Regions from separate parts of the Pantanalinema rosaneae CENA516 genome, predicted to be linked through region 2. Evidence: predicted binding sites of a transcription regulator. Region 2 holds the regulator's gene; each other region holds the start of a gene.
The links. Region 2 encodes NtcA, which controls nitrogen genes in cyanobacteria. Its sites were predicted from a motif close to TTTGTANNNNNNNNTACAAA; they were not measured.
Positions count from the first base shown of each region.

Region 1: the regulator NtcA is predicted to act here: its motif matches at 2,125-2,144, upstream of ACN4EK_RS30845 (P-II family nitrogen regulator).
Region 3: the regulator NtcA is predicted to act here: its motif matches at 2,006-2,025, upstream of ACN4EK_RS03230 (ferredoxin--nitrite reductase).

Region 1 is NZ_JBLZFZ010000100.1:4,206-7,487, forward strand. It holds gene ACN4EK_RS30830 (DUF4079 domain-containing protein) at 1-205, shown strand, start outside; gene ACN4EK_RS30835 (hypothetical protein) at 213-803, shown strand; gene ACN4EK_RS30840 (ABC transporter ATP-binding protein) at 819-1,628, shown strand; gene ACN4EK_RS30845 (P-II family nitrogen regulator) at 1,710-2,048, opposite strand; gene ACN4EK_RS30850 (hypothetical protein) at 2,352-2,930, opposite strand; gene ACN4EK_RS30855 (peptidoglycan-binding domain-containing protein) at 3,200-3,282, shown strand, end outside.
Region 2 is NZ_JBLZFZ010000063.1:15,418-18,699, forward strand. It holds gene ACN4EK_RS26465 (DUF3084 domain-containing protein) at 1-665, opposite strand, end outside; gene ntcA (global nitrogen regulator NtcA) at 906-1,577, opposite strand; gene fabI (enoyl-ACP reductase FabI) at 1,969-2,769, shown strand; gene psbH (photosystem II reaction center phosphoprotein PsbH) at 2,926-3,129, opposite strand; gene psbN (photosystem II reaction center protein PsbN) at 3,212-3,282, shown strand, end outside.
Region 3 is NZ_JBLZFZ010000004.1:39,507-42,788, forward strand. It holds gene ACN4EK_RS03230 (ferredoxin--nitrite reductase) at 1-1,860, opposite strand, end outside; gene hpf (ribosome hibernation-promoting factor, HPF/YfiA family) at 2,389-3,027, opposite strand; gene lipB (lipoyl(octanoyl) transferase LipB) at 3,207-3,282, shown strand, end outside.

The DNA of each region.
Region 1 (3,282 bases), on a different contig from region 2:
TAGCCTGGGGCACTCGACTCACCTCCCGGCGGGACTGGCTGTAGTAGATCTCGTGTTTTTATCAACCTGGAGTGCCACTCAAATTAGTCAGCAACGTCCCTGGGCAAGACCGTTACATGTGGGGATTAATCTAGTGTTGTTAGTAGCTTTTGTGCTAGTTTCGCTCACAGGCTGGAGTGCTGTGCAAAAGTATTTACCGGGGTAAGGAACCTGTGGCTGCAAGCGATTTAAACTCTCAAGACCAACGGCAGATTCCGGCTCATGACCCACTACCAGCGGTATTTCGGCTCTCGCCCTTGATCCGGATTACCTTACTGAGTTTGTATGGAGCCTTGACCCTGCCCCTGCCGTTTCTGGCAAACCTGAATGCCCCCAATATCCCGCCTGTACTGCTGTGGCTGGGCATTGGCTTAGGGGCGATCGCCCTGTATGGGGCATTAAGTGAGCGGGTGATCGTGGATGCTGAGGCGATTCAGGTGACGTATCCCGCCTGGGTTCCCTCCCTATTCCGGCGGGGATGGTCACTTCCCTGGGCAGACATTACCGCACTGAAACCGCGATCGACGGGGCAGGGAGGCTTAGTCTACTATTTTGTCAGTCAGTCAGGGCAGGCGTATCTGCTACCGATGCGGGTGGCTGGCTTTGCCCGTTTAGTCAGGTTAGTGCAGGAACGGACTGAGATTGATACCACGGATGTCCGACCGCTGGCTCAACCCTGGATGTATTTAATTTTGCTAGGGCTAACGCTGTTGCTCCTGGCGATCGATGCTTGGACAATTGGGCTGGCAGTGAGCCACTCGTAAGCGAACTAGGGAAACATGACGGAATCAACGAGGGGTCAAGGATTAAATGCGGAATCATGGCAAATTCGAGCGGAGCGAGTTAGCCTATCGCCGCGTCTATTTACCTCTGCTCCATCTGCCAGTGATCTGCCAGCCTATTACCTGGTGAAAGACCTCTCGTTTGGGGTGCGGGCAGGAGATCGACTTGCGATCGTAGGGGCATCCGGTGCGGGAAAAACCTCCTTATTACGGTTACTAAATCGCTTAAGTGAACCGACCCGTGGCACATTGTATTGGCAGGAGCGCCCCTACACCACTATCCCAGTAATGCAATTGCGCCAACAGATTGTTTTGGTCTTACAAGAATCGAAATTACTGGGCATGACGGTTCAGGACGCTTTAGCCTATCCCCTACGATTGCGGGGACTATCTAAACAAGCGATTCAGCAACGGGTTGGCGAATGGAGCGATCGCCTGCATATTCCCAGTAACTGGTTTGATCGCACCGAATTACAGCTTTCCGTCGGTCAACGACAATTGGTTGCGATCGCTCGGGCGTTAGCCACTCAACCTCAAGTGCTCTTGCTGGATGAACCCACCTCTGCCCTGGATGTCGGACGCAGTGAGGTAGTGCTGTCGGTGTTAGCAGACCTGACGCGATCGGGCAGCCTCACTGTCTTGATGGTGACGCATCAATTAGACCTGGCACAGCAGTTTTGTCACCGACTGCTGCATTTACAGGAGGGCATGGTGCAGCAAGATTGCCCGGTGGATAGAGTAGATTGGGCAGCGTTGCGTACTAGCCTGATTACCGCAGAACAGCAACAACAAGAAGAATGGACATGAAATTGCTGCTCCAGGAATAACACCTAGAACAGCAAATTGTGGAAGATTCAGCGCATTCTCGCGATCGGGAATTGACAAACTTCAGATGGCTTCCTGATTCTTTTCGCCAGTCCGAATCCGAATAATTTGATCAACGGGAGTGATAAAGATCTTGCCATCACCGATTTCGCCCGTCCGAGCGGCAACGATGATTTTGTCAACCACCATATCGACTTGCTCGTCTTCCACCACAATTTCGATTTTGAGTTTTTGCAGAAATTCAACTGTATATTCTGAGCCACGATACCGCTCAGTTTGCCCCTTTTGTCGCCCAAAGCCTCGCACTTCTGAAACGGTCATGCCAACAATGCCAGCATTGACGAGCGCGATTTTAACTTCGTCAAGTTTGAACGGGCGAATAATTGCCTCAACCTTTTTCAACTCCTACACTCCTTATGTTTATTGAATAATTCCGTTGTCTAGCATGACACTTTCTATCACCGTCTAGAGCGGGTGTTTTGTAACAAAAAGTACAATTCGCCAGCCAACCTTTAGTTTGCTTGACTCATCTCCTCTGGGGTCTGGTAGCTTATCCCAGCGATCAGGGCTCGATCGCTTAGGAATGGGATTAAATCAGTTCGAGTTTTGGTAGGGGCAGGTTTGGTCAGCAAGTGTACAAGAGAAGGCAGATCGATCTGCTAAACCCGCCCGTACAGGTTGCCGATTGATTAAATTCACGATCGCTTAACGCGGCGGTAGGAGCGGACGCACAATCAGAAAACCTGTGCCAAATGCCGTGACGATAATTGTGCAAATGACTAACGCCAGCCACCAGGCACTAATTTCCGAGGATTTGTCGGGGGGCGCACTCTGCCGCAATTGAGGCTCTTGCTCAGTCAGCCGTTTCTCGGAACTAGGGGAAATTTCAGCCGGGAGGCTGGTCTTCGATTTCGCTGATTTCTGCCGGGAGGGTGCTTGAATAATCGTCGCTGGAGGTAAATCAAAAATGGCTTCCAGGTTAGTTAGCGTCGGATCGACAGGAGCGATCGCACCGTCATGCTGATAGCCATCGGCAACCTGCCGCAACCGCAACGAGGACTGGACGACTCGCTCAATCTCTAACCGCAGTTGTTGGTTTTGTTGCATCAACTGTTGGTTATCGGTTTGCAAGGTTTTCAGCATGCCTTGAGCCGTCTGTAACTCAGTCACAACCTCGCGATACAGCGAAATCGGAACAGAGGGGGATTGCGGTGCCGCCGTGGGCATGGGAGCGACCGCCGCTGGTTTGGTAGCTTGTCTGGGGTTGGCGTTCACGTTTGCCATAAGTCTCTATAGTTGCTTAAACGAGGATTGGAAAATTACGCCACCAGAATAGCCGCAATTAGAACGATCGCCACAAAATTTGTCAAGTAATTTTTTTTAACCAGGTCAGTGCCCTAGCAAAATCAGTGATCCAGGTCACTGACTATGGCTCATTAATAAATCACCCATCTAGGTGAACCCGTGTGAGGAGGTAGGCACAGGCAGATCCCACTTAGGCTAATAGTGTTGGGATCAATGGCTAGATTATGTGCTCGTTGGCTGATAGAAGCGTGTCTGTATCCACCTGGTCGATCGCGGCAAGGGGTGGCAAACCTATCCTCCAGGTCGGTGCTACGGGTCAGGAAGTGGTTGA
Region 2 (3,282 bases):
ACTTCCCGCGCCAGATAGTCCTGCTGAACTTCCAGTTGCTTCAGTTGCCCTTCCCGCTCCTGGATCACCCGCTCTCGATCTGCGATTTGGGCATCCCGTTCAGCAATCACCTGGTTGCGTTCCTGTTGCAATTGGCTGATCTCTGACCGTAATCGACCCCCTTGTTCTGAGACGACCGCCAGTTGCCTGCGAGTTTGACCCAGTTCAGCTTCAATCCGCGATCGCTCTGCCTGGGCACGGGAACGTTCCGCGATCGCCGTTTGCAAGGACTGATTCGTTTCCGTTAATTGTTGTCGAGTTTGGGTAAGTTGCTTCTTTGCCGTAGCGCGATCAGAGCGAACCTGATCCAGTTCGTCTTCAATCTGCTCTTTTTCATCTCTCGCCTCGCGCAGGTCAGAGCGGGTTTTCCGCAGTCGCCGTTGAATCGAATTGAGTTCAAACACCCCTGTACGCAATTGTTCACTGGCCGCAAACAGGACACCTAAGGTGGAAGCCGCAATAATCCCCCCCGTCAGAATGGTAATTAACGTCGCCGTCCGCCGAGGTCGCAGGTTAAACAGGCTCAGTCGAGCTTTGCCCACCTTGGTTCCCAGCCGATCGCCAACCGTAGCAATCACCCCACCCAACACCAACACCGCCAAAATTAAGATGTACCCAATGGACATCGACACTCCCAAACGCCCTATCTGCCTCGATCGCTCAAGTGCATCGTTTTAATAGATTAATAGACTGCTTTACCCCGGAAACCGTGTCCCCAGACATTGCACCAGACTTTCACCCATCAAATCTGCATGGCAGAGTCCTAAAAACCTGGCAGACGAAATCCTCAGGGCGAAAGTTCATCTACAGCCTACCGTATGTCTATTCAGTTATTGCGATTAGGAGGAGCGAATGGGGTCAGAAGGTTAGTTAAACTGCTGACTTAAGGTAACTGGATTGTGAACCGTGATTTTCTTCTTATGGATTGAGATCATTTTGTCCTGGCGTAGATCACCCAATAAGCGGGTTACGGTCACTCGGGTAGACCCGATCGCTTCTGCAATTGCCTGGTGCGACAGTTTCAAGTCGATCGTAATTCCATCTTTAGTCGGTAGCCCAAAATCACGACACAAAATCAACAAAAAGCTAACCAGCCGTGATCCCATATCCCGGTGTGCCAGGGTTTCAATCATCATTTCGGTTTGTAAGATCCGCGAGGATAATCCCTGAAGCAAGACCAATGATAACTCAGGATTTTCCTTTAGGGCTTTCTCCATTTGCTCGATCGGCACTGACAGTAACTCTACAGGTGTAAAGGCAACCGCATGATAAAAGCGGTCAGACCGATGCCCAGTAATCAGGGACAGCACCCCAAACACACTGTTTTCTCGTAATAAGGCGACGGTAATCTCTTCTCCAGCCTCATAGACCCGTGAAAGCTTCACGGCCCCCTTGAGCAAAAAATACACCCGCTCGGCTGGATCACCCGGGAAAAAGATCGTCTTGCCTCGTTCAAAGGTTTCAACAACGGGCGGAAATGCTCCCCCACTCATTTGGCGGAATACTGATGCCAGCGGCTGATCTTGCGTCACTACCATATCCCCTGACTGGTGCGATGAACGTTGCCCAGATAACAACGGTGAGGTTTACTAAACAGATCTGTAACTTAGAACACTTAAACTTACTTCACAGTGGTTTTTTGTGCCATTTGCTACAAAATTACTTCCGGTCAGAAGTATTTCGTTCGTTCGCTAACTAAATTGAGTCAATCGCCCTCCGATGCAACCAGCTTAGAAGGAATTATCCCAATTTTATTGAGGATTTTAGCCTGTGTCAGAAAAATTCCGCGATCGCTTGAGGGCAACTGGATTGCGTCGCTACCTGAGATCAGCAACCAACGGCAGAATGGTGGCATTCAGAACATCTGAATGATCAGATCTGCTACCGTTGTACCCCATCTTTGAGTATTCTCATAGGTGCGCTTAATCATTGCATAAAGTACCGATCGCCATGCTGGATTTGACAGGAAAAAACGCCCTGGTTACAGGGATTGCGAATAACCGCTCGATCGCCTGGGGCATTGCCCAGCAACTTCACCAGGCCGGAGCCAACATCGGGGTGACTTACCTCCCGGATGAGAAGGGCAAGATGGAAAAGAAAGTTGCCGATCTGGTGGAACCATTACAGCCCAGCCTCTTTGTCCCCTGCAACGTTCAGGATGATGCTCAAATTCAGGCTACCTTCGATACGGTGCGGGAAAAGTGGAGCAAGGTAGACATTCTGATTCACTGCCTCGCCTTTGCCAATAAAGATGACTTGTCCGGTGGCTTCGTCGAAACCTCCCGCGATGGTTTTGCGCTGGCAATGGACATCAGCACTTACTCCTTGGTGAAACTCTGTGCTGCCGCCAAGCCTTTAATGACCGAAGGGGGCAGTGTCGTAACCCTGACTTATCTGGGTGGAGTGCGGGTGATCCCCAACTACAACGTGATGGGGATCGCTAAAGCCGGATTAGAAATGAGTGTGCGGTATCTCGCGGCTGATCTGGGTCCCCAAAATATCCGGGTGAATGGCATCTCGGCAGGACCGATTCGGACGTTAGCTTCTTCAGCCGTCGGCGGCATTCTGGATATGATCCACCACGTTGAGGAAGTGGCACCCCTCCGCCGAACCGTGACGCAGACAGAAGTGGGCAACACGGCTGCCTTCCTGTGTAGCGATCTGGCAAGCGGCATTACCGGGCAGATCCTTTATGTCGATGCGGGCTACGAAATCTTAGGCATGGCATAGGTCATCGGCTAAATATGAGTAAACTCGCTGGGGTGTTTAAGATTTATGCATCCCAGCGATCGCATGTAAATATTCAGAAATCTTCTGACCACAAAAAACCCCGGCAGAACCGGGGCAAGTTAAATAAACAGTGCTTCAGTTGTGAACTAAATCGGTTTAGCCACCAATGCTGCGCCAATCAACACTAAAGTCGTTGAGCAGCAGAGAGGAGTTATAGATTTGCAGAATAATCAGCAAAAAGACAAAAAATAGCGCCATGAACGTTGCCATCACGGGAGTGGTTCCCCAACCAGGAGCAACTTTACCGTATTCAGAATTCAGGGGACGCAGAATGTCTCCCAACCGAGTCCGCTGTGCCATGAGTCACCTATGATTAAGCTCGACAGAATTTGTTATTCTTCGTAACATTATAGGGGTAAGGTACTCATAATTTTTCTCACGCATGGAACCTGCAATAGCTCTTAATATTTCGATCTGTGCCGTCCTGGTGGGTCTAACGGGATATGCCATCTA
Region 3 (3,282 bases), on a different contig from region 2:
TAGCCGGACATATCCGATCGCATGGGCAATGCATGTGAGGATGACACCATTGGCTCGATCGCTCTCAGTTAAGGCTTGTGGTTCCCCGTCATAGCGCACTTCTCCAGTCAGAAGTCGTTGCTTGCACGTGCCACAGTTCCCAGCCCGACAACTACTGGGTAACTCTACTCCCGCCCGTTCTGCGACATCGAGAATCAAGTCCTGTTCTGTACAAGCAATGTCCTTCCCGGTCTGCGTCAGTGAGATCGTGGCAGGAATCGCGGGTACCGTTGGTTCTGGGGCTGTGGGAGTAGGAACAGGGGCAGGCATTGTCGCGATCGGGCTACCCGGTTTCGGTTTCGCCCCGAACTGTTGGATCAGCAGTTCTGCCAGCACAGGTTTCAGATCCTCGCAAGGCACCCCTTTCCTGACGCACTCACCCAGTTCAGCATGTTTGCCCACCTTACCGCCCATAAAGATGTCTACGCCATCCACGGCTTTGCCATTTTTGCGGGTCTTGGTGCCCATTAAGCCAATATCAGCGACTTGAGGTTGCCCACAGGAGTTCGGACATCCTGTCCAATGCATCCGCACCGGCTGAGGTACCTGAAGTTCCGCATCTAATTCTTGAATCAGGGCTAAGGCACGATTCTTGGTTTCAATCAACGCAAAGTTACAGAACTGCGCCCCGGTGCAGGATACCAGGCTCCGGACTAAGGGAGTAGGTTCGATCGCAAACCGCTCTAGTAAGGGTTCCTTCAGTAATGGCGCAATCCGAGAATCGGGCACATTCGGAATGATCACATTCTGTTCCACCGTCAGCCGCAATTCACCACTGCCGTAGACTTCTGCCATCCGAGCCAGGTCAAACATATCTGTGGCATAGAGCCGCCCCACGGGAACATGTAGACCCACATAGTTCAACCCAGGTTGCTTTTGGGCATGAATGCCGATGTGATCCCGCTTATCCCACAGAATCTCGTCTTTCGGCGCAGCGGCTTGCAGGGAATAACCCAGTTGTTGTTCCACGGCTGACCGGAACTTGTCCATGCCCCATTCATCAATCAGCCACATTAACCGAGCTTTCTGGCGATTCGCTCTCAAACCATGATTGCGATAGACCAGTAGAATAGCTTCACACAACGCCACCACATCCCGGGGGTCAACCCAAACATTCATGGGGACAGCCGCCGCACAGCGTTTAGCAGAGAAAAAACCACCCACAAGAACATTGAAACCAAGTTGCCGATTTTTGTAGGCCGGCACAAAGGCAATATCGTTAATTTCAGCGTGAACGGAATTATCCCGACACCCCGCGATCGCAATATTGAACTTACGCGGCAGGTTGGTAAACGAGGGATTCCCTTCACCATTGTTGGTGATCATGTCCTGGACTTTGCGACATAATCCCCGTGTATCAATCAATTCATCGGCATCAATCCCAGCTACCGGGGAGCCAGTAATGTTACGCACATTGTCCATGCCGGACTGAATGCTGGTTAAGCCTGCCTGGTCAAACCGATGAAAAATGTCGGGAATATCCTCAAGCCGAATGCCACGCAATTGGATATTTTGGCGGGTGGTAATGTCGGCACTCCCCTCTTCACCGTAGCGTTGCACGACTTCCGCTAAGACCCGCAGTTGCCCACTGGTAATAATGCCATTAGGAATCCGCATCCGCAGCATAAACTTGCCAGGAGTCACCGGACGGAAGAACACACCCATCCATTTGAGGCGGTAGTCCCGATCGGTTTCATTCATCGCCTCCCAGCCAATTTTGGCGAATTGTTCCAGTTCCGCTTTTACGGCTAAACCATCTTTTTCCGCCTTGATTTTTTCAAACTTATTTAGACTCGCCGCTACTGGAACTGTGCTGGTCATAATTCCTTACTTCCCTTGCTTCAGGCTGCTGATGGGGCAGTACGTGTTGATGTACCGATCGCGCTGTTAAGAAGTTTTGCAATTTCACTCTGGCGCTGTACTTGGTACGTCGTTAGGGATAAGGTAGTCGCATGAACTAGCGAAATTCGTATATCTAGTTACAAAATATTTCGTTCTATGTAGTTTTTGCATGATCGCCATGCAGATTGTGCATTAACCTAGTTTTTAGATTTTGGCAAAATAAACCCGCGATCACTGAAACTGCGGTGAATCAGGGTTTATTTCTTCTACGGGGCGAGAAATTAAGAAGTGTAAATATAACCCATTTCAGTGTAGTTGCCACTGATCACAATACAAAGGGCATGGGTAATTGCTACCCATGCCCTTGATGAACTACCCGCACAAACTAACTCTAACCTTAATGTTTCTTACCTCGCTCTGCTCAATTTAGCGAAGGTCAGTTGGGAATTGTAAATCGATTTTCTACAGAATATTTTTACAATTCCCTGGAGGTTTGTTGCTGACCTCCTATACTGTTTCAGAAACTACATCCGCAGCCTGGGAAACCTTGCCATTTTTGCCATGCGTATGACCATTCCCATTGCGGGGTTGAATCACTCCATACCCTCCATGATTCCGTTCATAAACGACATTAATTTCACCGGTTTCGGTATTCCGAAACACATAAAAGTCATGATCAACAAGTTCTAAGTTTTCCAGTGCCTCTTGAACGGTCATCGGTGGCATTGCAAAATACTTAGTACGGACGACTCTTTCGGGTAACTCTGGGGCACGATCCTGAATCAGATCAGTAACAACCGGCTGATCATTTAAGGCATTGGTTGTCTTGACTGCCCCGTGATTTCGCTCATGACGCTTTTCTTTGTACTTGCGGAGTTGACGGGAAATCTTGTCAGCAACCAAGTCAATGCTGGCATAAAGGTTTTCGCTACCCTCTTCGGCACGCACCACAGCGCCATTGACGTAGATAGTTACTTCAGCCGTCTGCTTAGAGTTGATCCGGGGATTACGGGCTACAGACAGATGTACATCAACTTCATTAATTAAGTTTTGAAAGTGATTAACCGCTTTCTCGATTTTCTGATTGACATACTCACGAATTGCATCTGTAATCTCGATATTTTTGCCCTGGATAACAAGCTTCATAAAGCTTCCTCCCCTAGAAAATGGGTCTTAACCCTGACTGAATAGGGTCTTAACATCACCCTAGCACTTTGTATACTGCTAAACAGTTCCCTTTAGAATGTTTTGCATGAGTTGATAATTCTTGATTTGATTCGCCGTAATTTGATGCAGATTTCCGTTGTCCTCCTCTTGATTTTTGAATGAATTTGAACGACTTTAAAAAATTGGGGCAGAAATCAGTCCTAAATATTCAAGATTATGAGAGTGCGAACTTTC